DNA from 4 places in the Isoalcanivorax pacificus W11-5 genome. Region 1 is predicted to be linked to each of the others. Evidence: predicted binding sites of a transcription regulator. Region 1 holds the regulator's gene; each other region holds the start of a gene.

What was found. The regulator PhoB, encoded in region 1, activates phosphate uptake and scavenging genes when phosphate is short. The targets are predictions, from matches to a motif close to TGTCATANNNNTGTCANA.
Region 2: S7S_RS14270 (heavy metal response regulator transcription factor) is a predicted target of PhoB. The motif match lies at 5,352-5,369, and genes of this name have one in related genera.
Region 3: S7S_RS12995 (choice-of-anchor I family protein) is a predicted target of PhoB. The motif match lies at 3,680-3,697, and genes of this name have one in related genera.
Region 4: S7S_RS14290 (copper resistance system multicopper oxidase) is a predicted target of PhoB. The motif match lies at 2,082-2,099, and genes of this name have one in related genera.

The regions. Positions count from the first base shown of each region.
Region 1 is NZ_CP004387.1:3,951,078-3,958,896, forward strand. It holds gene S7S_RS17775 (AraC family transcriptional regulator) at 1-313, opposite strand, end outside; gene S7S_RS17780 (fatty acid desaturase family protein) at 434-1,345, shown strand; gene S7S_RS17785 (hypothetical protein) at 1,591-1,974, opposite strand; gene S7S_RS17790 (NAD(P)/FAD-dependent oxidoreductase) at 2,007-3,149, opposite strand; gene rd (rubredoxin) at 3,224-3,388, opposite strand; gene S7S_RS17800 (chorismate--pyruvate lyase family protein) at 3,624-4,202, shown strand; gene ubiA (4-hydroxybenzoate octaprenyltransferase) at 4,258-5,136, shown strand; gene phoB (phosphate regulon transcriptional regulator PhoB) at 5,333-6,037, shown strand; gene phoR (phosphate regulon sensor histidine kinase PhoR) at 6,131-7,447, shown strand; gene S7S_RS17820 (hypothetical protein) at 7,780-7,819, shown strand, end outside.
Region 2 is NZ_CP004387.1:3,200,910-3,208,728, forward strand. It holds gene S7S_RS14255 (class I SAM-dependent methyltransferase) at 1-368, opposite strand, end outside; gene S7S_RS14260 (heavy metal translocating P-type ATPase) at 709-3,039, opposite strand; gene S7S_RS14265 (Cu(+)/Ag(+) sensor histidine kinase) at 3,136-4,587, opposite strand; gene S7S_RS14270 (heavy metal response regulator transcription factor) at 4,577-5,260, opposite strand; gene S7S_RS14275 (DUF305 domain-containing protein) at 5,515-5,967, shown strand; gene S7S_RS14280 (glutaredoxin family protein) at 6,155-6,928, opposite strand; gene S7S_RS14285 (copper resistance protein B) at 7,138-7,819, opposite strand, start outside.
Region 3 is NZ_CP004387.1:2,933,783-2,941,601, reverse strand. It holds gene S7S_RS13020 (nitroreductase) at 1-484, shown strand, start outside; gene S7S_RS13015 (hypothetical protein) at 494-730, opposite strand; gene S7S_RS13010 (ABC1 kinase family protein) at 863-2,488, opposite strand; gene S7S_RS13005 (hypothetical protein) at 2,564-3,064, opposite strand; gene S7S_RS13000 (DUF427 domain-containing protein) at 3,172-3,453, opposite strand; gene S7S_RS12995 (choice-of-anchor I family protein) at 3,777-5,648, shown strand; gene S7S_RS12990 (MgtC/SapB family protein) at 5,794-6,510, opposite strand; gene S7S_RS12985 (peroxiredoxin) at 6,568-7,206, opposite strand; gene S7S_RS12980 (acyl-CoA thioesterase) at 7,443-7,819, shown strand, end outside.
Region 4 is NZ_CP004387.1:3,209,281-3,217,099, forward strand. It holds gene S7S_RS14290 (copper resistance system multicopper oxidase) at 1-1,804, opposite strand, end outside; gene S7S_RS14295 (hypothetical protein) at 2,258-2,515, shown strand; gene S7S_RS14300 (DUF411 domain-containing protein) at 2,699-3,166, shown strand; gene S7S_RS19365 (heavy-metal-associated domain-containing protein) at 3,227-3,502, shown strand; gene copC (copper homeostasis periplasmic binding protein CopC) at 3,527-3,913, shown strand; gene copD (copper homeostasis membrane protein CopD) at 3,929-4,873, shown strand; gene S7S_RS14315 (LysR family transcriptional regulator) at 4,953-5,852, shown strand; gene S7S_RS14320 (hypothetical protein) at 6,401-7,165, shown strand; gene cadR (Cd(II)/Pb(II)-responsive transcriptional regulator) at 7,228-7,788, opposite strand.

The sequences.
Region 1 (7,819 bases):
TCCCCAGGACAATCGCGTCGCGCAACGTCTTGCAAGTGCGGAGCGCAAATCCCCACACCCCGAACGTGGCCAGACTATACTGCAAACCCAGCTCGAAGCCGGACGGCCCCGCATCCGGCAAGGCCAGCATGAGATTCTCGATAAGGCGCATTTCCTGGGTGCGCGTGATCAGCCCCTCACCCCCTGCGAGGGAGACATCAGAGATCCCGGTGCCCAGCAGGCAGGTTTGCCGGTCGATACCGTTGCGCTGGGCGAAATTGAGCATGACCTCGCTGATCGCCGCCGGGTGCAGTGTTTCCCCAGTGTTGTGCATGGCTCGTTACCACTTCTTCCAATGGCCAGTATTGCAGGGCAGATGGCCGCAGCGGCTATTCTGGTGGCTATGGGGCGACTTTACTATGGGATATGACAGTCCCGACAAGAGGCCACCTGCATGGAGCCGGCGACATTGAACAAGCAGGCCATTGCCTGCGCGAAACATTATATGGGGAAAACGGCCTGGCTGACCGTTGCGCTCACGTTGGCAGTGGTGGTGACTTTTGCGGCCACGCTATTATTGTTCGCCGGCGGAGCATTGCCTGCCTGGGGCGCTTACCTGGCGGTGTCCGTGCTGACTTATATGGCCTATACACCGCTCCATGAAGCCGCCCATGGCAACATCCAGGGCCAGCACGATAGTCGAAAATGGATGAACGATCTTTGCGGTTATCTGGTTGCTCCCATCATCGCCATCCCCTATGCGTCACACCGCATCGAGCACTTCGCCCATCACCGTTATACCAATCAGCCGGAGAAAGACCCGGACTTTATAGTCAGTGGCATGCAGAAGGGCCTGATGGCCGTGGTCACTAACGGGCTGCGCTTGCTGTGGATTCAGAATACCTTTTTCCTGAAACACGGCTGGGCTGGCGCCTCAGCGACCGAACGCCTGATTTATTGCATGGAACTCGCGGTGTCACTGGGCTGGCGCGTTGCCTTAATAGCCCTGGTGCATCAACCCGGCACGATAGCCGTGGTTTTAGGGGGTTATTACACGGGCGCTCTTTTTACTGCGTACTGGTTCGCCTATCGGCCGCATCACCCGTACAAGACAAGCGAACGCTATCGCAACACCAATAGCCTGATCATGCCCTTCTGGATGAAACCCGTGGAGTGGTTCTGGCTAGGGCAGAACCTGCACTCCATTCATCATCTTTTCCCCCGCGTCCCCTTTTACAGATACCATGCGCTACATCGGGATATTCAGTTTATTCTGCGGGAACAGGGCACACCTATTATCGGTATCTTTTCGCGCCAACCGGTGACGAGTGGCCAACCCGGAAAAGAAACACCCAGAGTTGTCTGATCAGGCTCCACAGAAAGGAGCCGACTGGATATCCAGACGGCAGCACTCAGACATTGTCACCAGACGCGCCCGGGTGCCGAAACGTTTGGTGATGTGATGCTGGAATTTCAGGGGGAAGGCTGATCACACGCGTCCGCAAACCCTTCCACCGGCTTTCCCGTTGCCCGCCTTCGTCTCCGCCAAAGTGCGCCGGCACAGGAATACACGAAGCAGGCGAACGGCAGCGTCAATTATGACGGACGATATCAGGCAGCTTTCTGCTTTTTGGGCATGATGAATTTCATCAAGGTCATGAACCACATCAACTGACCCGGATCGCCTTCGATCTTGATCTTGCCCTGCTGCATGCCTTCCATGAACGCCATCTGGTTCTTGCCGGCCTTTTGCAGTGTGGCGAAGGCGTAGGCAGCGTCCTCGAAGGCCAGCGTCACGGTCGGCGCGGGGTTCAGGCCGCCACGGGCGGTCACGCCGCTGGGCTGGAAGTGAAACCAGCGTGCGGGCGCACCCGCTTTGGTGCGCCATTGCATGATCACGTTGCGGTTTTCCAGTTGCTTGCGGAAATCCGCGTTATGGCGCCCCAGCCAGCGCAGGCGCCAGCCCAGAATCAACAGTACCAGCCGAAATCGCATTGCCGTTCCCTCGTCTGAAAAAAGCCGCCGCCTCAGAACAGGGCGGGCAGCTCCTTGTTGAGTTTCATTTTTTCGCCGCAGGCGTCGCCGGTCAGGGCGTAGCCACGCAACTGCCCGTCGGTGTCGCGGAACAGTGCCTTGACGTGGTGGCCATCGACCTCAAACTCCCAGTCGCCGGCCACATCCTGTGGCGGCGGCACGCACACCACCGGGCAGGCCGGCGTCTTGATGGTCACCGGCATGACGCCGTAGCTCACCGCAGTGTCCTCGCCAGCGAGGGTTTTCGCCAGCGCGCGCGCCGCGCTCATCAGCGGCAGCACATACAGCAGCACATGGCCGTTCACTTCCGCGCAATCGCCCAGGGCATAAATATCCGGGTCACTGCTGCGCAGGAAACGGTCCACTTTGACACCGCGGCCGGTGTCCAGGCCGGCGTCTTTGGCCAGGCCAATGCGCGGGCGCAGGCCCACGGCAGACAGCACGATATCCACGTCCACGGTGCTGTGATCGGACAGCGTCACCCGCACACCGTCGCCGTGCCGGTCCACGCGCTGCGCAAACGGGCCGAAGTGAAACACCACACCGAGTTTGCCCAGCGCGGACGACACCGCCACCGATGCCGGCTCCGGCAGGAAGGTCGGCAGGCAGCGGCCTACCGGCTCCACCACATGCACCTTATAACCGCCGTTGGTGAGGTCGTTGGCGAACTCACAGCCGATCAGGCCGCCGCCCACCACCAGCACGGTTTTCTTGCCGGCGGCCGCCTCGCGGAAGCGGGCGTAGTCCATCAGGTCGTTGACGGTATAGACCGCGTCCATGCCGTCGCCTTCCATCGGCGGGCGGAACACGTCGGCGCCGCAGGCCAGCACCAGCTTGCTGTAGGTCAGCCGTTCGTCGCCGAGCACCACTTGTTTTGCGTCACGATCGATCGCCGTAACGGTAACGCCGGTACGCAGCGTGGCATTGAAGGTCGATGCGGTCTGTTCCGGACCCCCCATGGCCAGTTCGTCCGCGCCCTTTTCTTTGGTGAAACCGGTGGAGAGCATCGGCTTGGAATAGTTACGACCGTCATCGGCGGTCAGCATGATCACGGGGGTATCCTGGTCGAGCTTGCGCAGCTCTTTGACCAGATTGAAACCGGCCAGGCCGGTTCCGATGACGATAATGGGGTCCATAGGCTTCTCGGTGTCCGGCGGCATTGATCAGGGCAGGCGGTCCGGGGCGCGTCGCGCCCCGCAGGTGGGATGGATCAGATTTCCACCATTTCGAAATCATCTTTGGAAACGCCGCAATCCGGGCAAACCCAATCATCCGGTACGTCGTCCCAGGCGGTGCCCGGCGCAATGCCTTCGTCCGGCAGGCCCTCGGCTTCGTCATAAATGAAGCCGCACACTACGCATTCCCACTTTCTCATGATCTTTCCTCACGCTTATCCGGGGCTAAGTCACCGGCCGGCGAAGGCAGCCGGGTGACCCGCGAAGGCGCCTAAACTAGCGGCGCCCATATGAAAAATCAATGACATCGGGGCCACAATGCCATTCGCCTCTGGCAACATATGACCCACCCTGATGCGCCGCCGGTTTCTTGCCAAGACCGGGACCCTGGCGCATAGTGCGCGCGGCATCCTCCAGCCGGCCGGAGCCTCTTCCGTGAAGCAGCCGTTTTACCCCAGTCCCATCCTGCCTGCACAGTGCCACTGGCAACCCCTTGGACGCCAGCCCCTGCCCCCGGTGATCGGTGACTGGATCGCCGACAGCGGCTCCCTGACCCGCCGCCTGCGCCAGCATGGCCGCTTCGCCGTGCAGCCGCTGCGCCAACTGATTACCCGGCCCACCGCCACCGAACTGCGCCTGGCCGGCCAGCGCCCGCGCCAGCATGCGCTACTGCGTGAAGTGTTGCTGACGCTCGATGGCGAACCGGTGGTCTTTGCGCGCAGCATGCTGCCACTGCGCTCGCTGCGCGGCGCCAACCGGGTGCTCGGTCATATGGCCCGCCGCTCACTGGGCCTGGAGCTGTTCAAGCCGCCGCAGGCCACGCGGCGCGCCGTCTGGGTCACCTGCCTCGATGGCGCCCGCCTGCCGGTGCCCGGCCTACACGGTCCGGTCTGGGGGCGCGAGTCGCTGTTCGAGAAACGTGGCCAGCCCTGTCTGGTGGCGGAATTCTTCCTGCCGGCGCTGTGGGCACGGCCAGACGTCGCCGGTGGCATGCCCTCCCATCACCGGCGCTGAAGCCCGTGTCCATCGGCGCTATGATGACGCCTTTCACGGACAAGGCAGACCGCTGATGCTTGCTGCGATACAGACCCGCTACCCCGCTCTCTGGCCCTGGATTCAGCTGATGCGCCTGGATCGCCCGATCGGCGCCTTGCTGCTGCTCTGGCCCACGCTCTGGGCGGTCTGGGTGGCCGGCGACGGCACGCCGAGCCTGACCGTGATCCTGGTGTTTATTGCCGGCGTCTGGGTGATGCGCGCCGCCGGCTGTGTGATCAACGACTTTGCCGACCGTGATTTCGACGGCAGCGTGGCCCGCACCCGCGAGCGGCCACTGGCCACCGGCGCCCTGAGCGCGAAACAGGCGCTGCTGCTGTTCGCCGGCCTGCTGGTGCTGGCGCTGTTGCTGTTGATCCCGCTGAACCGCTTCACCTTCTATCTTTCTTTTGGCGGCGCCGGGCTGGCGATCCTGTACCCCTTCATGAAGCGCTTCACCTTCCTGCCGCAACTGTTTCTCGGCGCCGCCTTTGGCTGGGCCATCCCGATGGCGTTTGCGGCCGAGACGGGCAGCCTGCCGGCGGCGGCCTGGCTGATCTTCACCGCCAAGGTGGTGTGGACCGTGGCCTACGACACCCAGTACGCCATGTGCGACCGCGAGGACGACCTCAAGATCGGCATCAAGAGCACCGCCATTCTGTTCGGTGACGCCGACCGGCTGATCATCGGTGTGCTGCAGGCCCTGACACTGTGGCCACTGTGGCTGCTCGGCCGCGGCCTGGATTTCGGCTGGCCCTGGCACCTGGGGCTGGCCGTCGCCGCTGTGCTGTTCGTCTACCAGCAGTGGCTGATCCGTGACCGCGAACCGGCGGCCTGCTTCCGCGCCTTCCTCAATAACCAGTGGGTGGGCCTGGCTATCTTCGCGGGCCTGTGGCTGCAATACCTGCTGCGCTGAATCACCGTGACCGGCCGACAGAAATGTAAAAATTTTTACACTGCGGCCGCTCATATCTCCCAAACCACGCCATTTGCGGGGTTTCACGCTGGCGGGGCCGTCGGCCTGCTGTTGACAGCGGTGGCGGTGTCATATTCTTGTCACTAAACGGCCATCTAATGGGCACCCTAAACCATTAGCGAAAAAACTGACCGCCATGAGCAAACACAAGATCCTGATTGTTGACGACGAGCCGGCGATCCGCGAGATGGTCGCGGTGGCGCTGGAGCTGGCCGACTTTGAAGTGCTGGAAGCGGAAAACGCCCAGCAGGCTCACGAGATCATTGTCGATGCACGCCCGGAGCTGGTGCTGCTCGACTGGATGCTGCCCTCGGTGAGCGGCATCGAACTGGCCCGCCGCCTCAAGCGCGACGAGGGCACCTCGGAAATTCCGATCATCATGCTCACCGCCAAGAGCGAAGAGGACAACAAGATCCAGGGCCTGGACGTCGGCGCGGATGACTACATCACCAAGCCGTTTTCCACCCGCGAACTGATCTCGCGCATCAAGGCCGTGCTGCGCCGCACGTCTGCCGGTGGCGCCGAGAAAGCCATCGAAGTGGAAGGCCTGTGCCTGGACCCGGTCAGCCACCGCATCACCGCCAACGGCGACCCGGTGGACATGGGCCCGACCGAATACCGCCTGCTGGAATTCTTCATGAGCCACCAGGAACGCGCCTACTCCCGCACGCAGCTGCTGGACCAGGTGTGGGGTGCCAACGTGTACGTGGAAGACCGCACCATCGACGTCCACATCCGCCGCCTGCGCAAGGCCCTGTCGCCGTATGATTTCGACCGGTTCATCCAGACCGTGCGCGGCACCGGGTACCGCTTCTCCATCAAGACCCCGCGCGTCGCCTGACGCACGCCGTGGCGGCAGGGTACACTGCGCTGACCGGATGACCTGCCTGGGTCACCGGACAACGTAGCGCGTGCCGATGGTGGAGAAACCGGCTTGAATTTTACTGCGAACACCGAACTGCGCCGTATCGCCCTGCTGCTGGTGATCGGCTTTGCGCTGTCCTGGTATCTTGGCACCCTGTGGCCGGCGGCGCTGTTGCCGATTGCCTACATCGGTTATTCCTTCGGCCAGCTGGTGCGTTTCCATCGCTGGATCATGCGTTACCCCGACGACTGGGAACCCCCGGAGGGCACCGGCGCCTGGGGCGAACTGTTCGACGCCATCTACCGCATGCTGCGCAAGGAATACGCAGCACGCGATGACCTGCAGCAATTGATCAGCCGCGCGGAAAGCTCCGTTACCGCATTGCGCGACGCGGTGGTCGTGGTCGACAAACGCGGCCGGCTGGAATACTGGAACCTGGCCGCCGAACGCCTGCTCGGTTTCCGCGCCCCGCAGGACCGCCGCCAGACGTTCACCAACCTGGTCCGCGACCCGCGCTTTGTCACCTATCTGCAGGCCGGCAATTTCGAACAGCCCATCGATCTGCCATCGCCGCTGGATGACAACGTGCAGCTGGAATACACCATCACCCGCTTCGGTGCCGGCGAATGGCTGGTGCTGGTGCGCGATGTGACACGGCTGCACAACCTGGAACAGATGCGCAAGGACTTCGTCGCCAACGTCAGCCACGAGCTGAAAACACCGCTGACCGTGCTCAAGGGCTACCTGGAAACCCTGATCGATACCATGCCGCCAGAGCAGAAACGCGTGCACCGCGCACTGCTGCAGATGAACCAGCAGAGCCAGCGCATGGAGGCCCTGATCAACGATCTGCTGCTGCTCGCGCGCCTGGAAGGCACCGAGGCCGACAAGCACAACCAGCGCGTGCAGATTGCGCCGATGCTGCGCCGCCTGCGCCAGGATGGCCAGGCCACCGACCCGGAAAAAAACCACGAGTTGCACCTGGAAGTGGACCCGAGCGCCACTGTGTTCGGCGACCCGGCAGAGCTGCAAAGTGCGTTCGGCAACCTGATCACCAACGCGGTGAAGTACACCCCGCAAAACGGTCGCATCGAAATCCGCTGGTGGGAAGATGACCGGGGCGGCCACCTGAGCGTGCATGACAACGGCGTCGGCATCGACCCGCGCCATATCCCGCGCCTGACCGAACGCTTCTACCGCCCGGACTCCAGCCGCGTCACCCAGACCGGCGGCACCGGCCTGGGCCTGGCGATCGTCAAGCACGTACTGATCCGCCACAACGCGCGGCTGGAAATCCAGAGCCAGCCGGGCAAGGGCAGCACCTTTACCTGTCATTTCCCGCCGCACCGGCTGGCGCCGGCGCAGAGTGTGGAGGAAGCGGGTTAAGTTCGTGTCAGCCAGTATTGAGACCGGCGGCGATGATGTGCCACCGCCAGCACGAGTATCTGCTGGTCGATAGCGCGATAAAGAATGGAGAAAGGGGAGCGTTGCATCACTACGCGCCGGATATCGGGTGATGCCTCAATGGGCCATAGCGTCAGCTGCTCGCAGTAGCGTTACCTCCAGCTCATCAATCAGCGCAGCGCCCAATCCCTGAACGCGTTGTTCATAGAAGCCTGTTGCTTCGAGGAACTCGGCCTCGCCCGCCGCCTCCCACGCCATCAAGAGGCCGGCAACGCCCCTACCCACCCTCTGGCCAAGAGGCTAGGCTATCACCCATGCATTCCCTGGCGCCCACCCGGCCACGGCCGGGACTGC
Region 2 (7,819 bases), 750 kb from region 1:
GATGCAGTACGGTCGGAAAAAAATTGTAGCCCTTGCTGACAGAGCACCAGGTCAAACGACTCGTCCTGCAGTCCCAGAGTCACTGCCGAGCCTTCCCGCCATTCAATCAGTGCTCCGGTCGGCGCCGCCTGGGCTTGCCCAACAGCTAGCATGTCGGGATTGATGTCGAGCGCAAGCACTTTGCCGTCGGTACCAATCATCGGAGCGACCCCTCTTGCCACGCTCCCTGTGCCACAGGCCAGATCCAGCACGCGCTCGCCGCGCTGCGGGCCAACAATCTCAAGCAATATTCGTGTGAATGGATCAGCCATAGCGGGGCTGAGGTAGTGCTCATAAGTTTCTGCCGGGCTCGGCGCGTCGTTAGTCATTTACTTGCTCCTTGGTCCGTTAGCCGCCCAACCCGATCTGCGCAGACCACAACACAAATTCGTAGAGGGGAAAGCGTGCGAGATACCCTCGGTCTATCGTTTTCTCATACCTTGGCCCACGTGGTGCCGGGCAGCGGTCTGCGGCTCTAGCGCTAAGAGGAAGCTCACCATGCCAAAGCGGTGGTACAACGGCATAGCTCTATCGCCTGGCAATGGCTTGAAGACGAAGTCATGCCAACCGTTATCAACTCTGGCCGGCGCTGGCGTCCTTGCCAACTACCAATCTGGCGCTAGTGGGAATTCCTGATGTGCCTTAGCTAGTTTCAAGGTGTCGCTTTATTTAGGTTGATCTGCGAAGCCGGAGGGCATTGAACACCACTGACGCCGAACTCAAGCTCATAGCCAATGCGGCAAACATCGGCGAAAGAAGAAGGCCCGCAAACGGGTACAAGACGCCTGCTGCAAGCGGTACACCCAGCGCGTTGTAAACAAATGCGAAGCCGAGGTTCTGCTTCATATTGCGGACGGTCTTCTCCGACAGGAAGCGAGCCGTGGAAATACCGCGCAGGTCCCCCCTAACCAATGTGACTTGCGCGCTGTTCATGGCCACATCAGTTCCGGTCCCCATGGCAATGCCGACATTGGCCTTGGCAAGAGCCGGCGCATCATTGATGCCGTCGCCCGCCATCGCAACGATCCGTCCTTCGGATTGAAGCTTATTTACCAAATCGAGCTTGTCGCTAGGGGTCACTTCACCAAAAATCTCGTCGATGCCCAACCGTTCAGCAACAGCCCTCGCTGTAGAGACGCCATCTCCAGTGGCCATGATGATGCGGATCCCCGCTGCCTTCAGGGCGTCCACGGCCTCAGGGGTGGTTTCTTTGATGGGGTCAGAAACCGCCAACAAGCCAGCGAGTTTGCCGTCCACTGCCAGATACATAACGCTCGCACCCCTGGTTCGGAAACTTTCGGCAGTATCGCTCAGCTCGGCCACGTCGACGTTCTCCTGCTCCATGAGCGCGGTGTTACCCAGCGTGAGCGGTTTGCCATCCACCCGACCGCTCACGCCGATACCGCTGCCGGATTCAAATTCTTCCACCGGGCTTAGATTCAGCCCGCGCTCGCGAGCGGCAGTGACGATCGCGTCAGCAAGGGGATGTTCGCTACCTTGATCCAAGCTGGCCGCAATTTGCAGGACTTCATCAGCGGCAAAGTCGCCAGCGGGAACGGCTTGATCGAAGGCCGGGCGGCCTTCGGTCAAAGTGCCCGTCTTATCAACGATGAGCGTATCGACTTTCCGCAGATTCTCTATTGCTGCAGCATCGCGGAACAGCACGCCCTGGGTGGCACCGCGACCCGTTGCCACCATGACGGACATCGGCGTAGCGAGCCCCAGCGCACAAGGGCAGGCGATGATCAATACAGCCACTGCGTTAATCAGACCATAGACCCAACTTGGCTGCGGGCCGAAAACTCCCCAGACAAAGAATGTCGTGATTGCGATCACGACCACAGCCATCACAAAGTAGCCGGCCACGAGGTCAGCCATCCGCTGCATTGGCGCGCGAGAGCGCTGGGCTTGCGCAACAAGTTGGACAATTTGCGACAGCACCGTGGCTGAACCTACTTTTTCTGCTCGTATCACTAGCGCGCCGGATGTATTCATGGTCGCGCCAATGACTTTGTCACCTGGGCGCTTGCTGACGGGAATAGGCTCCCCTGTAAGCATGGATTCATCGAGTGAACTGTTGCCTTCTTCGACGACCCCATCAACGGGTACTTTTTCTCCGGGTCGCACTCGAAGGCGATCACCTTCGTGAACATGCGTCAGCGGTACATCCTCTTCAGTTCCGTCTGCATTGATACGACGGGCAGTTTTGGGTGCTAAACCGAGTAATGACCTGATAGCAGCGGAGGTCTGGGATCGGGCGCGGAGTTCGAGAACCTGGCCAAAAAGAGTGAGTGAGATGATGACCACCGCAGCTTCAAAGTAAACGCCAACGCGCCCCATCGACTGGAAGGTTTCGGGGAAAATGCCCGGGGCCACTGTTGCGACCGTGCTGTACATGAATGCCGCCCCCGTACCCAAACCAATGAGCGTCCACATGTTGGGACTGCGGTTGATAACAGATTGCCAGCCGCGCACAAAAAATGGCTGCCCTGCCCATAGCACTACCGGTAATGACAGTACGAGCTCTATCCACGCCTGCATGCCCATGTTGAACCAGCCAAGCTGGGGACCGAACATCGCCAGCACGGTGACCACGATGGTGAAAGGCAGCGTCCACCAAAATCGTCGGGAAAAATCTTTTAGTTCTGGATTATCGTCATCTAGGCTGGGCATGAGCGGCTCGAGCGCCATGCCACACTTGGGACAGCTTCCTGGATGGTCCTGTTGAATTTCAGGATGCATAGGGCAAGTGTAGATTGTACCAGGCTCTACTTGTCCGGCAGATTCTTCTTTATTTCGTGGTGCAGTGAATTTCTCAGGCTCGCTTTCGAACGTGTGCATACACTTTGCACTGCAAAAATAAAAAGACTTTTCTTCATGTGCAACGTGATAGGGAGACTCTTCTGTTACATTCATCCCGCACACAGGATCAGTAAGCTGCGACCCGAAGTCCTGTTTTTTTACGGCCTGATTATGGGACCGTTCATTGTTCTCCGCCATGACTATAAGACCTCTTCAGGAATAAGCGATACTTCGCGACTTAATGTGCGAGCACGAACCCATCCGCGCGTCGCGATGAATACAATATTTTTCGGGTTACCCATCGTTTAGCCTAGCTTTGGTCGCAAACAAAGGGTTACAAAAAGTATGCGGTAGCGTGACGACAAAGCGCGTAAGGCTGTCATCCGACTCCGCATGGATTCTACCCTTGTGCGCCTCGACGATAGTCTTGACAATCACCAGGCCCAACCCCGCGCCTTCACCTTTGCTCTGACGTGAAGGATCAACGCGGTAGAAGCGATCAAAGATTCGAGATAATGCTTGTCGCGGAATCTTTGGTCCGGGGTTTTCGACACTGATCGTGGTAGCTCCCACATCTTGATGCAGTCGAACAGTAATGCTTGCGCCGCGCGGCGTGTAACGGATCGCATTGGAAAGGAGATTGCTGAGTGCGCGGCGAAGCATTTCTCGATCGGCCTGTATCGGTGCTGCGCGCCCCTTGAGCTGCAACGAGACACCCCGATCTTCCACCCATGCCTCGAAATACTCGAACAATCCCTGGGTCGCTTCGGTGAGGTCCACGGTCTCCAGATAGAGATCGTCCGGGGCGTTCTCGGTCTGTGCCAGAAACAGCATGTCGTTGATCATCCGATTCAGGCGCCCGAATTCCTCTAGGTTCGAGTAAAGAATTTCCCGGTACTCATCAGCGGAACGGGGCTGACCCACCGCCACTTCCGTCTGAGTGGTCAGGTTGGTGACTGGCGTGCGCAGTTCATGGGCGATGTCGGCGGAGACATTGGCGAGTTGGGCGTATCCCTCCTCGATGCGCCCGAGCATAGCGTTGAACGAGGCGATGGTCTCTTCCAGTTCGATCGGTACTTCCTTCGGGTCCAATCGCATGTACAACTTGGAAGAGGTGATCGCTCGAATCTTTTCGTTGGCCCTGCGAATCGGTTTGTGCCCCCAGCGAACCGCACTCCAGGCCACCAGAATCACGATGCACATGACGACGCAGACCGTCCACCACTGGATGCGTTTAAAACTGCTGATGAATGTGAGATGGACACCGATATCCATCGCAACGGCTATCGTGTACTTTTCACTCAGGGTGTTATCGCCGCCGATCTGTAAAACAGCGCCGCGATAGTGCGTCCCGCTTTCTTCCCATATTGACATTTCCTGCTCACTTGCGAGATTGACAGGATGCTCATTCGCGGCAAAGCGCGCCAGATCGGGACCACCTCTGGGAGCATAGAGTGCTTCTCCAGCAGCATTGGCTACATAGTAGTAGACGCCATGATGCCCACGGACTGCACGCTGCAAGGCCTGCGCATCGCTATTGTCATGCACCTCACCTAGCGCTCGGATCACCGAACTGGCTATCACCCTCAGCTCTTCTTCATCCATCTCGGCGAAGTGCTGATCCAATGATTTGACACTGATCCAGTTAAATATCAGAAATACCAGCAGCATCGCCAGGCCGACCAACCAGGTTATCCGCAGCGCGAGTGAGGCTGGACGGCGAGCGATAGCAGGCTTATTCGTCATCCGGAACATCCAGCGTATAGCCCATGCCCCTGACGGTATGAATGAGCTTGGGCTCGAAGTCATCATCGATCTTTGCCCGCAGCCGACGAATCGCAACATCGATCACATTGGTGTCGCTGTCGAAGTTCATGTCCCAGACCTGGGACGCGATCAGCGAGCGCGGCAACACTTCACCCTGGCGACGCGCTAACAACTCAAGCAGCGCGAACTCCTTGTTGGTCAGATTAATACGCCGTCCGCCGCGGATCGCGCGCCGCCGAGCCAGGTCCAGTTCTAGATCCACGATCTGCATGCGGTCGTGGTGGATAGGCATGCCGCCGCGACGCAGCAAAGTGCGCACACGGGCAAGCAGCTCGGCAAAAACGAACGGCTTAATCAGGTAATCATCGGCACCCAGCTCCAGCCCCTGCACGCGATCATCCACATTGCCACGTGCGGTCAAAAACAACACCGGAACCTGGTTGCCCGCCGCTCTGATTGATTGCAGAATGCGCCAGCCGTCTATATCAGGAAGCATGACATCAAGCATGATCAGGTCGTAGGCTTCGGTCATGGCCATGTGGTGACCATCGAGCCCGTTGCGCGCCAAGTCAACTACAAACCCTGCTTCCGTAAGGCCCTGACGAACATAGTCCGCCGTCTTGTTCTCGTCTTCGACAACCAGCAGTTTCATCGTTGTGTTACTCATGCGATGCCCGGGCCTTCCAGGGGAATCGGGTCAGGTGGCTTCAACCAGCAGCTTATCTAGCTGGACCTGCCAGAATGATGACACGGAGATTACAAAAATGTAATCGAAATATCATCAGAATGACAGCGACAGCTCCTCAGGATGACCATTACTGAAGCTGGAGAAAGGGATTCGATATGGAGCACACTTCACACACGACTGACGATGGTCACGGGAAGAGAACACATCGACCCTACCTGATGTTCTGGATCAACATGGGCCTCGCCCTGATTGTCATGTATATCGTCATGTTTACGATGATCGATGGCATCCACGACTTCCGGAACAATCTCAACATGTTCTATATGGCGGTGACGATGTGGGCGCCTATGGGAATTTTCATGCTCGCAACGATGCCGCACATGTTTTCCAAGGGAGGTCTTAACGTCGCGCTCTATGTACTTTTTGCCGTTTTAACGGTTGGATCGTTTACCGCGACGCGTGCGCAAATTCTCATCAACGATCGCCAGTTCATCGATTCGATGATTCCGCATCACTCCGGCGCGATCCTGATGTGCCGCGAAGCCGATCTCAATGATGCTGAGCTTGTTGACCTTTGCACTGAAATCATTAGAGCGCAGCGATCCGAAATCGATCAGATGGAGCAAATTAGAACGCGCTTAGATGGCGGAGCGTTACACTCGCCGCAGTAGGATTCAGCCAAGTTAGTCTGCAGATCCCCGCATTCATTGACAGACATTCTTGGAGCTCGTACTTCCGATGACAGACCATCGTGCGGCAATCAAGCACCCGGAGAAACCTAGGTAGTAGGGTCGCTCTCGCTGATGCGGGTTAAAGATACAGCCGTCGAAAAGCTTCGTGAACGTACCACTTTTCTGATTACATCCATCCCATGCGCAGCGGCATCCATATGGCCATTGCAATCATGATGAGATTCTCCGTAAGGGAGACGAAGCCTAGTGGCACATTGCTGTTGCCGCCAACGCAGGCGCATTTGAGCTTGCGCCTGTCGATGTAGACCGCCTTGAATACCGAGACGGCGCCTACTGTACCGATGAACAGAGCCAGGGGCGATGCGACCCACATCAGGACTCCGGCCAGCATCAGAACTCCCGCCAGCGTCTCGCCGAAGGCATAGAAATGCGCATAGGGTACATAGCGGCGCGCGAGAAGATCGTAGTTGAGGAACATGGTCGAGAAACTTTCGACGTCCTGGAGTTTCTGCACACCGAGGAAGCACATGGCGACGGCAATTGACGCTTCGACGGCATGGATGCTGAACAAGGTTCCGGCGACGGACCAGCTCACTGCAAACCCCATCAAGAGCGCAACGCTGAATAGCGCAATAATCGGCTGATAGGTCGTCTCGTCCTTGCCGCGCAGTCTTTTGCCGAAGTGCTTGCGTGTATCGTCATAGCCGCCGATCCGCTCGCCTCCGATGAAAACTTGCGGTGTGGTCTTGACCTCATGCTCCTGCATGAAGCGATCGGCTTCCTCTCGCGTCGACAATGGATGGTCTTCGACCGAGAAGCCTCGTCGCTCCAGGAACGACTTCGTCTTCAAACCATACGGACATAAGTGATCGCTCGTTGCCAGGCGATAGAGCGATGCCCTCGTACCACCGCTTCGGCCCGGGACAGTCTGCTTTGTCATGGTAAACCTCCTCTTAGAACCAGAGCCGCCGGCCGATGTGTTCGGCCCACAGCCCATGGTACCCAGGTCGGGTTGTAGACGACCATCAGCGGTAGCCCGCCTTCAGCCGGAACATTGGCGGCCGCCGGAGCCGTCCTCGACATGATGGGTGCTGACGACCAACATAATCGAGGCCTTACGTTTCAGGAGCGACATAGCGGTGGGCTCTCCTAGAACCAGATGCGCACGCCCGCGACAACGCGCGTGTCCTCGATGTCGCGGGACTGTTCGCGCCGGTAGTCGGCGGTGCCACCGTATGCGCGCTCCCACACCACGCCGATGTAGGGCGCGAACTGACGATGGAACTCGTAGCGTAGACGGAAGCCAGCCTCTAGCGTGCTCAGGCCGCTACCGATGCCGCGCTTCCGATCGTCTTGTCCCCATACTTCGGCCTCGACCAGCCACGTCCCGATTAGGCGGTTGGTGAACAGCGTCTCGTACTCGGCCTCAAGCCCGAGACCGGTCTGGCCCGATTCGCCGAGGTAGGCGGTCGCCTCAACTTCGAACATGTACGGCGCCAAGCCCATCACACCGACGGCAGCAAAGGTTTGCGACGGCCCTTCCCCAAAGTCGTGGCGAACACCGGCGACGAGGTCCCACCACCGTGCGATCGCGCGGCCATAAAGCACTTCGACGTCGGCCGACTCGATACTGCCGTCGATCGACTCGCCCTCGCTGCGCACCCATACGCGGTCAAGGTCGGTGCCGACCCAGCCGCGGCCTTCCCATCCGATCGCGTTGCCCTCGTCCGCGTCCCAGGTTTCGAGCCGGTTGAGCAGCGCGAACCAGTTTATGCCGTCGTCGTGCACAGTGTGTCCGGCGACGTCGGGGAATGCCGCCGCGCGATCGGAA
Region 3 (7,819 bases), 1.0 Mb from region 1:
GGCGCTGGGTGCGCTGAAAGGCGGCGCCATGCCCGACGGGGATTTTCGTCCGATATTGCGCTACCCGGAGGATCTGCAGCCGCGTCGCGTCGCGACAGGTCTGGGGCTGTACAGGCTGCTGGGTATCGGCAGGGAAGACCGCGCGGCGCGCGAGGAGCAAATGGCGCGCAATTTCATTTTCTTCGATGCGCCGGTGGTGATGTTCGTGTTCGCCCACAAGGGGCTGGGCGTCTATTCGGCACTGGATGCCGGCATCTTCCTGCAGAGCCTGATGCTGTCTGCCACCGACCGCGGGCTGGGCACCTGCGCCCAGGGTGCGCTGGCGTTGTGGCGCTCACCGGTTGCGCAGCGCTTCGAGATTCCGGCGCCGTATCAACTGCTGTGCGGTGTCTCCATGGGATATCCGGCGGATGCGCCGGTGAACCGTTTCAGGCCGGACCGGCAATCACTGGATGAATTGCGGCTGCCACCCCGGACGCAGTAAGGCGCTGATTCATTCGGTGGCCTGATCGATCTGTTGCTGGCGCCGTGCGGCCGCGTCTTCGTTGAACTGCTGCATCTGCTCCTCGAAGGCGTCCATATCCTGGGGTCGCGCGGGCACGCGCGGTGGCGCGGGCGCATCCTGCTCTCTTGCCTCGGGGTGCGGTGTCTCGGTGGGCGGTGTGTTGATGCGCTGGGTGACCAGCAGGCCAATGATGGCCAGGACAATCAGGGTGATCACGATACGCATGGCGGGTTCCTCGCCGGCGTGGTTGGCTGCATTGGGGAGTGAAGGGCATTTGACACCCAGCGAGCCGGAATCGCAAGGCCAGGGGAGCGATGTGCCAGCGCGGCGCTCCCCTGGTCAGACGAAGGCTCTTCGTCACATCAGTCGTCGCCAGAATCCTGTCGGCGCCGTCGCATTCACCGGCAGAATGTCCTCCCGCGTCAACAACGGCAGCAACCGCGCTGCCATATCCAGCGGCGGCTGGTAGTGCAGGAACAGCCCGCCCAGTGAACCGAATACCCGCGCCAGCATGATGAACTCCGCCGGCAATTTGTCGACCGGGTCGGCTTCCGCCTGCGCCAGCAGGTCACGTGCCCGGGTCAGCATCTGCTCCGGAGTAGGCCAGGCGAAATGAATGTCGCCCTGCAATGCCGCCTCACGCAGTTGCGCCAGCATCGCATCGGCGAACGCGAGCAGCGTGTCAGGGCGGCCACTGCGGGTGCCGAAGCCCAGTTGCAGCAGTGTGTCGGCGATCAGGGTGCTGTCACCGACAATGCTTGCCTGCAACACGCGGAAATACCCCTGGCGGAAAGGCTCCGGCAAGTGCGCGGTACTGCCAAAATCCAGCAGTACCAGGTCGCCGTCCCCGGCCAGCAGGATATTGCCCGGGTGCGGGTCAGCGTGGAAACAGCCGCCGACCAGAATCTGGTGCAGCCAGGCATCCAGCAGCCGGCTGAGAATGTCGGCGATGGCGGCGTTGTTACCGGCTGCGCGATGGCGGTCCAGCACGTGGGTGAATTTTTCGCCGTGCACGAAAGTGGTGGTGAGCACACGTTTGCTGCACAGCGCGTCGACAGTATCGGGGACACGCACACCGGTGACGTCTTTCAGTGTCACGCCGACCTTGCGCATCGCGCGCGCTTCAGCGCGGTAATCCAGTTCGCTGCGTACCGAGCGCTCGATTTCGTCCAGGATGGTGGGCAGATCGGTGGGCGGCAGCAGGTGGCTGATGCTGTCGATGAACAGCCGCATCAGCGTCATGTCCAGTTCAATGATGTCCGGCAGGCCGGGCCGCTGGATTTTTACCGCCACCTCGCGGCCGTCCTCCAGCACCGCGCGGTGCACCTGGCCGATACTGGCGGCGGCCAGCGGTTCGTCGTCGAACTCGCGGAACAGCACCTCGACCGGCAGGCCGAATTCTTCTTCCAGCACGGCGCGCATCTGTGCCGGGGACTCAGGGCGTGCGTTGTCCTGCAGGGCGGTCAGTTCTTCCACCCAGGGGGCAGGCAACAGGTCCGGGCGGGTCGAGAGCAACTGGCCTATTTTCAGGAAGGCGCCGCCCTGTTCCAGCGACGTCTCGGCAAAACGACGTGCGTTACGGCGATGCAACGTGGCCAGTGCCCCGGCCTGCCGGTGCGCGGGCAGGAAGGCTGAACGGGTGCCCCACAGGCGATAGCTGGCGGTGAGGCGCGTCAGCATCCAGCCGGTTTTCGACAGGCGCTTCAGGCGCGCCGGCCAGCGCTTCGCCTCCGCAGACAGCAACTGGTACTCAGTGGCCAGATCGCTGGCGCCGCTTTCCACCAGGCGCCAGGCCTGGATGGCCTGGCCGGCCAGCTTGCGGCCCTGCCAGGCGGTGCGTTCCAGGGCGGCGATACTGGCGTCGAGCACGTTGAGCCAGGCGCGCAGGCCGTTGTCCTGGCCGTCACTGAAGGCATTCAGCGCCTGCCAGCGGGTCGGCGAATGGCTGTCACGCGGCGCGGCGGTGGCAGTGTCTTGCGGCATGTCAGGCTCCTTTGTCATTTTTTGTAGTACAAAACTGGTCAAAATAAAGCCGTCACGAGGGGACGGCGGTATCAGTCAGAGATTGTTCAGGCAGTGCCCGCACAGCCACACGGCGGGAGTGCCGGGCTGGTCGCTGAGGCCGCGAAAGGCATGTTGCCCGCGCGGCAGGTCGGCGCCGCACTGGATGCAGTGGCCGGGCCGGTTGACGATCACGTCCTGCCAGGCGTCCACCGAGGCCAGCAATTCGCGGGCGGTATCACCACCCTCGGCAGCCGGCACCAGGGGCTTGTCGGCGGGTACCTGTCCGCGGGCACTGGCGGCCAGGCGCCGGGCGTCACGGGTCACATTGCCGACCAGGCTGGCGGAATCGGCGACGATGTTGTCGACCAGGTTGAAGGTGTCTTCCAGGACATGCCGGATCAGATGCGAGACGCTGACGCGCTCCCGCTCTGCCGCATCGCGCAGGGTGGTCTCAAGATCGCGCGGGACACGGGTCTGGATGACCCGGTCCTTGCGCTCGGTCTCGCTGGCGGGCCGGCGGCCGCGCCCCCGGCGTTCTGGTCTGTCAGGACTCATCTCAGGGCTCTTCTCAGGGCTCGTCACACCTGCCTCTCGAATTGATGTAGTACAAAATAATACATCCATCCGAGGGGGTAGGGTCAAGCCTGCCGGTCTGCCGCCGGTCAGTGGCCGATGACAACGCCCTCGCCAAAGGCGATATAGCCGGAGATGGCCGCCACATCATCGACGGGGGCGGGGTAGTACCAGGCCGCGTCGGTGATCTGGCGGTCTTCGGACTGCAGGTGGAAGTAGCAGATTTCGCCGCGCCAGTCGTCCCGGGTGCGGCGTTCGCTCGGCACCAGGAAATTGCGGCGTACGCTCTCGGGCGGAAAGAAGTGCTGGCCGCCCATGAAAATCACGTGGTTACTTGCTGCGAGCACGTGGCCCTGCCAGATCGCTTTCATCAGAACCCCCGGATCTCCAAAAAGGAAAAAAGGCATTACAGCCGGAAATTGAGACGTGCGTGGCGTAAAAGCCCTGTTGCGGCACGGTCTGCTCCGGTGTAAGCGGGCGGCAGTTTAGGGATTCCGGGCGAACAAAAAAACAACAATCCGGGACGAAGCGACGTGCGGTAGAGGGTGATATTTTTGGCTGATATTCCATTTCATGCCAATGGGCCAGCAATCTGGCTGTCATTAAATAGCCATTTTTTATCAATCGAACGGTCATCCCCCTGCGTTAGTTATTGCCACTTCAAATTCATACGCTCTGACTTTGGGGAAAACGCATGAAGCACTGGCTTGCCCTTTCCGTTTCGGCCGTTCTGGTCACCACGCTGGCCGGCTGTGGTGGCAGCAGCTCCGACCGTAATCCACCTCCGGGTGAACAGACACCCGCGTCGCTGTCGTTGAGCCTGCTGGGCCGTTACAGCACTGACCAGTTTGACGAAAGCGCGGCGGAGATCACCACCTATGACGCAGCCGGGCAGCGCGTGTTCGTGGTCAACGCCCAGAAAGGCGCGGTGGATGTGCTGGATGTGAGCCAGCCCGGCGAGCCGGTGTTTCTGGAAGAGCTGTCGGTCACGGACCTGGTACCGGGTGCGACCGTCAACAGTGTGGCACTGCACGGCAACCTGATGGCGCTGGCGGTGGAAGCGGCCGTCAAGACGGATAACGGATATGTCGCGCTGTACAGCCTGGATGACCTGACCCGCATCAACCATGTGGAGGTGGGTGCACTGCCGGACATGCTGACCTTCACCCCGGACGGCCGGTATGTGCTGGTGGCCAACGAAGGGGAACCGTCTGATGACTACCAGACGGACCCGGAAGGTTCGATCAGCATCATCGACGTGACCGATCCGGCCAGCCTGACAGCAGAGACTGCGGACTTCACCGCCTTCAACGGCCAGGAAGCGACCCTGCGTGCCAGCGGTGTGCGCATCTATGGTCCGAACGCCAGCGCCGCGCAGGATTTCGAACCGGAGTACATTGCCGTGTCAGCCGACGGCAGCACTGCCTGGGTAATCCTGCAAGAAAACAACGCGTTCGCGCGGATTGATATCGCCACCGCCACCGTGACCGACATCCTGCCGCTGGGTTACAAGGACATCGGTGCCGAAGGCAACGGCATTGATGCCACCGACGAAGATGGCCTGATCAATATCGCCACCTTCGCCGGCGTCAAGGGCATGTACCTGCCGGACGCCATTGCCGCTTACGAGGTGGACGGTGCGACCTATATTGTGTCCGCCAACGAAGGTGATGCCCGTGCCTGGGGTGAGGACAATGACGCCTACTGGGGCAGCAGCGATGATTGCTCTGACGCCGATCCGGGCCAGGGTTTTGTCGAAGAACTGCGCGTGAAGCATCTGGTGCACAGCAACGGCTTTGCACGTCGCTGTGGCGATGACATGCCGCCACAACTGATCAGCCTGGCGGCGGGCGGCCTGCTCAACCCCGGCGTGTTTGGCTACTGCGGCGCGACCGCCGGTGACGCCGGCGACTGCCGCGAAGACGACGTCCTCGGCCGCCTGAACATCAGCTGGGTCATGGGCTACCGCCAGAACACGGATGGCACGCCGGTGATGTTCAACAGCGCCGGCGAAGAGGATGCCGCCGGTGACCGCATCATGTACGACGCACTTTATGCCTACGGCGGCCGTTCATTTGCCATCTGGGATGCTGACGGCCAACTGGTGTGGGATTCCGGTGATGCCTTCGAACAGTACCTGGCCAGCGATGAATGCATGGTTGGCTCGCAGCGCAGCATTCCCTGCAAAGACTACTTCAACTCCGGCCATGATGAAGGCGACGCCTTTGACAGCCGTTCCGACGCCAAAGGCCCTGAACCGGAAGGTGTCGCTCTGGGCAAGATCGGCGACAAGACTTTCGCCTTCATTGGCCTGGAGCGCATGGGCGGCGTGTTTGTCTATGACATTACCGACCCGCAGGCACCGGCCTTTGTGGATTACTTCAACAGCCGCGAAAACTGGACCGCCGATCCGGAAAGCGCGCTGTCGATCATGGGCGATCTGGGTCCGGAAGGCCTGACATTCGTACCGGCATCGCAATCGCCGAACGGTGAAGCGCTGCTGGTCATCGGCAACGAAGTAAGTGGTTCCACCGCAGTCTTCCAGGTGAACCAGGTATTCGAGTGAGGTTTTGATTCGTCACATTCTTGGTCCGGATGATGATGATCGGGCGGTCGGATGACCGCCCTTTTTTTTTAACCATCTACGAGCCGCGAGCTGAACAGTGGGCTTCGCCTGTTCTGGCCTCTGGCCAGTAGCGCGCAGTTCCCCCTCAATCCCCCGTTGGATCAATTCTGAACGTTTTCACCGACTCCATCTTTGCCAGGGCATCCGCCAGCCGCCGGATATTCGACGCAGCACGTGTCCTGATCACCATGCGATACTCCAGCCCCGGTGAATCCTCGCCGTAGCGATAACTCAGCATGGAAAGGTGAAAGCCATGCTCGCCCAGAAATTCGCGCAGGGCCTGTTCTGTCATGCCATGGCCGGGCTGAAACGTCAGACGGTGGTGGGCATAGGCGTGCGACGGCATATGCGACTCGATCCAGCGAAAGGCCGACAGGGTGCCCAGCGTCATCAGTGTGGCAAGGGTGGCCGGTAGAAAGAACCCGACGCCCAGCAAAATGCCGATACCGGCGGTCACCCAGATGGAGGCGGCGGTGGTCAACCCGCGCACCGTCGGGCCTTCCTTGAAGATCACGCCGGCACCAAGAAAACCGATACCGGTCATGATGCCCTGCGCCATGCGGGTCGGGTCGGTACGCACGGCTTCCAGCGGTATGTCATTGCCCAGCCAGCGCCACTGCCAGGTGCTCGCCAGCATCAGCAGGGCCGACGCCAGACAGACCAGCGCATGCGTGCGAAACCCGGCCGGGCGGCCATGGTAGCTGCGTTCCAGGCCGATCAGGCTGCCGGCCAGCCAGGCAGCCGTGAGGTGACCGAGAATGGACCAGGTGGCGGGATCGGCAAGCAGGGTGGGGAAGGGCATCTCGGGAACCCGCGCGTGCCGCCGAAACGGCGCACGCGGGGCAACACCTTGCAGCGTTTACTTGTTCGGCTGCGGGGTAATGCGCAGGTACGGCTTGATCGCCTTGTACCCCTTCGGGAACCGGCGCTTGATCTCCTCCTCATCCTTGATGCTCGGCAGGATCACCACATCGTCGCCATCCTGCCAGTCCACCGGCGTGGCCACCTTGTGCGAGTCCGCCAGTTGCAGTGAATCGATCACGCGCAGGATTTCCGCGAAGCTGCGGCCGGTGCTGGGCGGGTAGGTGATGGTGGCGCGTACCTTCTTGTTCGGGTCTATAAAGAATACCGAACGGACCGTCACGGTTTCCGAGGCATTCGGGTGCAGCATGTCATACTGCGTGGCCACGCTCTTGTCGGCATCCGCGATGATCGGGAAGTCCACCTCGCACTGCTGGGTTTCGTTGATGTCCTCAATCCAGGTACGGTGCGAATCCGCCGGGTCCACGCTCAGGGCCAGGACCTTGACGCCGCGCTTGTCGAACTCATCCTTCAGCTTTGCAGTGCGACCCAGTTCCGTGGTGCACACGGGGGTAAAGTCGGCCGGGTGCGAATAGAACACGACCCAGCTATCACCTGCCCATTCATGGAAATGGATCTTGCCAATGGATGAATCCTGAGTGAAATCCGGCGCAGTATCGCCGATACGCAGTGACATGGTGCTTCTCCTTGGTCAGAACGGTTCAACGGCAGCGCGCAGGCATCAGCCGGCCTGCCCTGGTGTTCCGACGCTACTCCGTCGCTGCGGGCTTGTGAAGTGGTGAATATGTCTTTGCTCATTCCAGCCGGTTATAAGTGCAGGCACCCTGCATGCGGTGCCGGACCCGGCAGTCACCGGTGAGCGTGCGCGGCGGCTATAATGGACCGTTGCTGTTACACATATCAGGATGCTGCATGATCACGCACGAGATTTTTCCCCGCTTTTATGAAACCGATGCCTTCGGCCACATCAACAACACCGTGGTGGCGGGCTGGTTTGAAACCGGCCGCGAGGCCATTTTCCGTATCTTCTCGCCGGACCTGGACCCATCCCGGATGAATCTTATCCTGGCGCGTATCGAGATTGATTTCGTGGCCCAGATCTATTACGGCCATGAGGTGGAAATCCGTACCGGCGTGGAGCGGCTGGGCAACAGCTCCTTTACCGTCTGCCAGGAAGCCTGGCAGCAGGGCCAGTGTGTGGCGCGCGGCCGTGCCGTACAGGTATATTTCGACCACGGCAGCCAGCGTCCGCAACCCCTGCCGGGGGCGTACCGCGAGGCGCTGGCGGC
Region 4 (7,819 bases), 740 kb from region 1:
CCATGTGGTACAGCAGGTGGCAGTGGAACGCCCACCGTCCGAGCGCGTCGGCGCGGACGCGGAAGCTGCGGCGGCTGCCGGGCGGCATGTCGATGACGTGCTTGCGCACCTGGAAGTTGCCGTCAGCGTCCTCCAGATCGCTCCACACGCCGTGCAGGTGGATCGGATGGGTCATCATCGTGTCGTTGACCAGCACGATGCGCATGCGCTCGCCGTACTTGAGCACCAGCGGTTCGGCCGACGAGAACTTGATGCCGTCGAACGACCAGGCGAAGCGTTCCATGTGGCCGGTCAGGTGCAGCTCGATGGTGCGGCCGGGCTCGCGTCCGTCGGGGTCGGGGAAGGTGCTCTTGAGATCGGCATAGGTCAGCACGCGGCGGCCGTTGTCGCGCAGGCCGATGCCGGGGTCGTCGAGCTTCGCGGTCGGGGCCATGGTCTGCATGTCGACCAGCGGGTTGTTGCTCTCGCTGGCGGGGTGCTGCTGCATGCCGCCTGCGCCATGGTCCATGCCGGCCATGGCGCCGCCGGCCATCGCGGACATGTCGTGACCGCTGTGGTCCATGCCTTCCATGGAACTGTTTTCCATCGAGCCGCCTGACATCGACGACATGTCGTGACCACCACCGCCCATGCCGCCATGACCCATGTCGTCCATGGTCAGGATCGGTTTCGGATCGACTGCGGGCACCGGCGCGCGCAGGCCTTCGCGCACCGCGAGGGTGCCGCTGACGTAACCCGTGCGGCCCATATCCTGCGCGAAGATCGTGAAGGCATCCTGGCCGGTGGGCTCCACGATCACGTCGAATGTCTCGGAGGTTGCGATGCGGAACTCGTCGACCGACACCGGGCGCACGTACTGGCCATCGGCGGCGACAACGGTCATCTTCAGACCCGGGATGCGCACGTCGAAATAGGTCATGGCCGAGCCATTGATGAAGCGCAACCGCACCTTTTCACCGGACTGGAAAATCCCCGTCCAGTTGCCCAGCGCGGTGGTGCCGTTCAACAGGTAGGTGTAGGTGTTGCCGTTGACGTCCGACAGGTCGGTCGGGGTCATCCGCATCTCGCCCCACGCCTTGCGGTGCCGCAGAGTGGCCGCCAGACCTTGTTCCTTCACGTCATTGATCCAGTCGCCGACCGTGAGCTTGGCGAAGTTGTCGTAGTCCGATGCCTTTTTGAGCCGCGCGAACAGATCCGTGGGGTCCAGATCGGTCCAGTCCGACAGCAGTACGACGTAGTCGCGGTCGTAGGTGAAGGGCTCTGGCTCCAGCGGATCGATCACGATCGCGCCGTAAACGCCGGCCTGTTCCTGGAACCCGGAATGGCTGTGGTACCAGTAAGTACCGTTCTGGATCACGTCGAAACGATACGGATACGTTTCACCGCGATTGATGCCGTCGAAACTCAGGCCGGGCACGCCATCCATGTTGGCCGGCAACAGGATGCCGTGCCAGTGGATCGAGGTCTGGTGGCCGTGGATCGAGTCGGCCGGCAGTTTGTTGGATACCCGCAGATTGACCGTGTCGCCCTCGCGCCAGCGCAGCAGTGGTGCCGGCACCGATCCATTCACGGTAATGCCGGTACGGGTGGCGCCAGTGAAGTTCAGCGGTGTTTCGCCGATCGAGAGGTCGAATTCGGTGCCTGCCAGCACCGTCTTCTGCCCGTGCGATTTCAGCGCCCACACAGGTTTGGGCCACAGCCCGAGACCGAACAGCGCGCCGCCAGCGGCCAGCCCGTGGACAAAATGCCGCCGTGAGAGTGCGAATTTTTCCTCGGCGTCTGAGCCGAAAGGTCTGGATGACATGAATGATCTCCGGTGATCGGTATTGATTGATCTCGGTGGCAGAGCACGCATCACTGCGGCACATGCCATCGGGTATCTGCTGCACCTGAAGTCGCTATGGCGGAAGGATTCGATTCAGAGCATGCCGGATGTGGCAACCCGCAGAGGCTGCAATCCCCGGGGCCGTTCTGAACAGACATCACATAGCGCACCGCCATAAGAACCCAAGTCTGTGGAACTCAGGCATCCAACATAGGCGACGGTCACTGTCGCCGAGATGACTCGTCCATTACATTCCCGTCATCCAATAGTCATTTTCGGATGAGCTTGAGGCCATAGGCTCTTGGTGGGCCTGATCGCTGTCGGCGGAGTCGCGGCACAAACCGGTATCGTGGTGATGGTCCATTGTTGACCGCACCTATCGTGACGCGCTGGAACAGGTCGCCTGCGATCCGGCAGGACGTGGATGCGGCCATGATCGACGGCACCCTGAAATGCCTGCGCTCGATGCTGATGACGATGGTGACTACGACCTTCGAATTGATGCCGCTGCTGTGGAAGTCGAACGTCGGTGCCGACATGTCGGCACGCATCATGAAGCCTGTCGTGGGCAGGCTGTGGTTCTGCATGTCCCTGACCCCGCTGGGCACAGCCGGCGGCCTTTGCCATCTGGTGTCGCTTGCAGTTCAGCGACTCCGCGCCCCGAGCAGGCGACCGCAAAGCAGTGACTGATTGCTGTGTGGAACCCGCGTAGATGACACGTGAATGACATAAATGTAACGCGCGGGTCATTTGTCTGACAGCGCCTGCTCTCTAGCATCGGTATGAAGACGCATGGTGCATTTCGGGCCTCGAATCACAGCCGAGCATCATGAATCCCCCTGTACCGACAGTTAAAGAGTCACGGAGCCGAGCATGATGAATGTCACTATCAAATCCCGCATCTGGCTGGCGGGCCTGTTTCTGTCGTCCATGCTCGGTACTAATGTGGCAACCGCATCGGAGCTGAGCGCAGAAGTCTGGAAAGACCCCAGCTGTGGCTGCTGCACCGAATGGGTCCAGCATCTTGAAGAAGTGGGCATCCAGGTGCGTACTTCCAATACCGGCAACACCGGCATACGTGAACGGCTCGGCATTGCCAAGCAGTTTGGCTCGTGCCATACCGCCAGAATCGGCGGCTATGCCATCGAAGGCCATGTACCGGCTGCCGATATCAAGCGTCTCCTGAACGAAAAGCCCGAGGCGATCGGCTTGGCCGTGCCCGGAATGCCGATCGGGTCACCTGGCATGGACGGCCCGCTCTATGGCGACCGCAAAGACCCCTACGACGTTCTGCTGATCCATGTCGATGGCAGCACCAGCGTCTATCAAGCCTATCGCTGATCGATGCGATGAAACGGCCAATGTCCCGGTGACCTTCGGGATCAAGAGGAGAACGCAGTCATGAACACAGTGGATCTCGATGTGCAGGGTATGAGCTGCGGCTCATGTATCGCGAAAGTCACCGATGCGTTGAAAGAGCTGTCGGGAGTCGATGCCGTGGAAGTGCATTTGGCCACCGGTCGCGTTCGAGTTCGAGGCAACTTCGATCAAGGCAACGATCTGCTGCTGTCGACGTTGCAACGGGCCGGGTATCCCGCGCGTCTGGCACGCGGCGACACCCTGTCCGGCCAATCAACAGAAGGCGGCGGCCGAAGTTGCTGCAGCCGAAATTCTTAAAACATAGGAAGAGGTGTAATACACATGAACCGTACTACTCAATTTCGCTCTCTGATTGTTGGTGCCTGTCTTGCGACCGGGTTGCTGATCACATCGGTCGCTCAGGCCCATATCTCCCTCGTCAAATCCACACCGACGGCCGATGCTGTTGTCACGACACCGCAGCAGATCGATCTCGTCTTCAGTGAACAGCTTGTACTTCGCGCCTCGCGCTTGGAGCTGAGCGTCATAAAGGACGGTGGGGCCGCAGAGAAAGTCGAGCACATCGACGTTGAACTCATCAACGACGGCAAGACGCTGCGCGCTACGTTGCATAATCCCCTCGGAGTAGGCGTCTACCACGTGCAATGGCGCGCCGTCGGTGATGACAACCATCCGATGACTGGCGAATACAGCTTCACCATCAGATGAGAGGGCGCCAACATCATGTCCAGTCTTCCCGACTATACGCTTCGGTTCATGCAGTACCTGGACTTGATGCTGCTGTTCGGATTGCCGCTATTCGCGTGGTACGGTCCGGTCGCCTCAACGATCGGCGGCGATAAGCGCTCCCCCCAGCCCAGATGGGCCTTGACCCGGGGGCTCCTGGTCTGTGGAGTGCTCGGCTTGGCGCTAGTGGGCATTGAGATTGTGCGCAGCACGGCTGGCATCATGGGGGTCGCGGTTTCCGATCTGGTGCGGGACGACTTGGCCTGGTATCTGTTCGACACCGCCGCTGGGCGCGCCGGGCTGACGCGAGCATTCCTGCTGGTTCTGCTGCTTGCTGTACTCGGCTGGCAGTCGCAGCGCGCCGAGCGCCCATTCCCCATTCGGCGAGTGACCCTGCTGGCCGGTGTGGCGCTGGTCAGCCTGGCGTGGAACGGACACGCTGCCAGTGGCGAGGGTGTGAGTGGTACGGTGCGGCTGGTGGCTGGTATGGCGCACCTGCTCGCTGCCGGCGGCTGGATCGGGGCCATCTTCGCCTTGCTGATTCTGTTCGTTCGACACGGAAAGCCCGCCGCGGGTGAGGGCTTGCACATGCTGTGGCGGGCACTGCACACCTTTTCGCGCCCAGGCACCGTCTTCGTCGGTGTCCTGGTGGTGACCGGCATCCTTCACTACGGGGATCTGGTCGGCTGGTCCATCGCACCGCTGTTTCACAGCCGGCACGGCAACCTGATGCTGCTCAAGCTGGCGCTGTTCGCTGCGATGCTGGGCCTCGCCGCCCTGCATCGCTGGTGGTTGGTGCCCCGGCTCGAACGTGACATCCATACCGGCGCCCCCTCGCACTCTGCACAGCACCTGCGACTGAGTGTGACCATCGAGGCGACGATCGCGCTCCTGATTCTGGTAAGCGTAGCGGTACTCGGCACCCTCAGCCCTCATGGATGACAACACTTGGAGGCCAACAGGTGGACAACAACCAACCAGGGACTTCGTGCATGCCATGCACGAGTAATGAAGGGGCCTCATGGAGCTACGTCATTTACGATGCTTTATTGCAGTTGCGAAAGAACTCCATTTCGCCCGCGCCGCCGAACGCCTGAACATCGAACAGTCTCCTCTCTCCCGGACGATCAAGGAGCTTGAGTCGGAGTTGGGCACACAACTCTTCGAACGAACCTCTCGTGGAACACGTCTGACCTGGGCGGGGGAGGTATTGACGGAAGATGCCCGTCGCGTCTTCACCACCCTTGATCAAGCGCGGGCAAACGTTCAGGCCGCTGCCTCCGGCTATCGCGGCATGCTGAGAATTGCTCTATCCGATGGCATCGTGGCACAACGCTTGGCAACACTGCTGGCTCAATGTCGACTAGAGGAGCCTGAGGTGGAAATACGCCTGTTTGAAGTGCCGCTCTCTCACCAGGCAAAAGGATTGCGCAACGACTTGTATGACGCCGGTTTTTCCCGCTCGGACGAAGGCTGCGATGGGATGTATTCGCAAGCTGTCTGGCACGATCCCTTGATCGTGGCGCTGCCCGCACGCCATCCTTTGCTAGTGTGCAAACAACTGCCTTTGGAGAAAGTGCTCAAATACCCGTTGATCCTCTGCCATCCGGAAAACTGCGAAGGCCACTACAAACAGATCGAACGTCTGTTGAGAGCCGTTGAAACTCAGCCGGTCATCGCCGAGCACGCGTCGAGCCATGACGTGATGTTCGCCCTGATCGCAGCAGGCTACGGACTGGGCTTGGCATGCGAAGCACAGGTTCGTGCGTACCATAACCCCGACGTCGTTTCGCGCCCCATAGATGGTGGGCCTCTCATGCTGACCACCTATCTTCTGCGGCCGGATAACGAACCTTCGGTCCAGCTCGGCAGATTCATCCAACGCGCCACACTCGCAGGTGATGGCGCTCTGGCAAGGTAAGAGAATAGACAATCTTGTCAATCCGCAGTCAGGCCAGGTTTCTTTTTTGGTCTCGACTCAGACCCGAGAGGTATCGCCCCACTCACCAAGCTGTCGCCCAACAGGTCACCCGTCAGGCGCTATCGGGTCACGTCACTCCGCAAGATCACGCGATTTTAAGCGGCCATCCTACTGATGGCACCCTGCCAGTCCGCCACGTTCAACTGCGATGTCCGGAAAAGTCTCAACACCGGCCTATGTCCTCATCAAGATCGATTCTGACCATATGCGTCTTTACTCAGACGCAATAGGAAACAACACTCCCAAGCTCCGGGATTACGCCGGTCGAAACGGCTATCTCTGGTCCAGAATTTTGTACTTAACGGGGGCTTTATGCCGGTGCAACGCAGTATTCATAGAAATTCGTGGCAAGTGCTGTCTACATCAATTTCCCTATGCTCCATCCCTGGCGCCTTCCGCGCGCAGTTAATACTCGCTTGATACAGACGGCAACATGAATCGCAGTCAACACCGGCATCGGAGATGAATCGAATGTAAAGAATAGACGGATGGAAACGCAAATGCGCAAGGCCAGACACCATCACTACTCCAAGGTCTCTTACCGACCGATTGAAGCGGCCATTCGCTGGAGTGATCTAATGCGGTTCGAGTCGCGCATTCTCCACGTGATCGGAGACAAGCCAATACCTGACCGCCAGGATTTTCCGCGATGGCCAATGCTCTGCCTCAATACCGAACGCATCTTCGATGCTATCAGAAACGGAGATCTATCGTTTGGAAAGAATGGCATCACATCCAACGATCCCATGCTGTTCGATGATCCCGACCTAACCGTGCGCCACGTTGATCTCAAGCTGTGGATGTCGCACTTCTACCCAGACCAAAAACCCGCCTTCCTTTTCGATGTCGTCGAGCGGCAACTGCAGCCGGCCATCAGTGTCAGATCCCTGCAAACCCTGCTGGCCGATCGCGAAGCGCTCAGTGTACAACTGGCGGAACATGAGCAGTCCCTGGCCACGATGCAGGCCAAGTACGAATCGGTATGCGAAGAACTTGAACACAAGCGCGATCCATCTCGCGAGGTGGCGCCCAGGAGTGAAACGACCTATCTCAACATCGTTGGCGGGCTGCTGACCTTGCTGCTCGGCAAGTCACCGGGCGGGAGGCCGTACTCGTCGTTCGAGACGACGGATTCCGTCATCAGCGCATTGCTTGCCCACTACGAAGGCCGGCCCGGAATCAGCGAGCGCACTTTATGGGCAAAATTCTCTGCGGCAAGGCGGCATCTGGACGCCAGCGATCGCCGACGGTAGTTGTAGTCGAACCGCTCTCGGAGGGGCAGCTCGTCAAGAAACAAACGCGAAATGCTGTGGTATCACAGAGTCTGCGCCCGCGAGGTTCTACTCTTGGCCTCCTTTGGAGTCAACTGGCGAGTCCGACCGCCAGTGCGCGTCGGGCGCGCGCCGTTTGGCACATCCACTGCAGCAACCAACAGTTCGGCCTGCGGATTGGGATTCCGAAGGTCGGCGTCGTGGCAATCGCCATCTGACAACCCCTGCAAGATGCCGCACGCTTCCACCGGCCGAGCACCCGAGCACGTCTCGCGCAGTGCGAGCAAGTGCCGTTTCAACTGCAACAGCGCCTCCATGCGGACTTCCACCTGCTGGATATGAGCGTCCAGCAGCGCATTGACCTCGCCACAATCCCGAGTCGGGCTATCTCGCAGGCCCAATAGCGTCCGGATCTCGCTCAGCGACATGTCGAGAGAACGGCAGTGGCGGATGAAACGCAAACGCTCGACGTGCGCGGCGCCGTACAACCGGAAGTTGCCGTCGCTGCGCGCGGGCTCTGGCAACAACCCTTCCTTCTCGTAGTAGCGGATGGTCACGACCTCGCATCCTGTCCGCTTCGCAAGCTCTCCAATCTTGATTTCCATAGCTCATCTACCCATCTATCACTTGACTCTA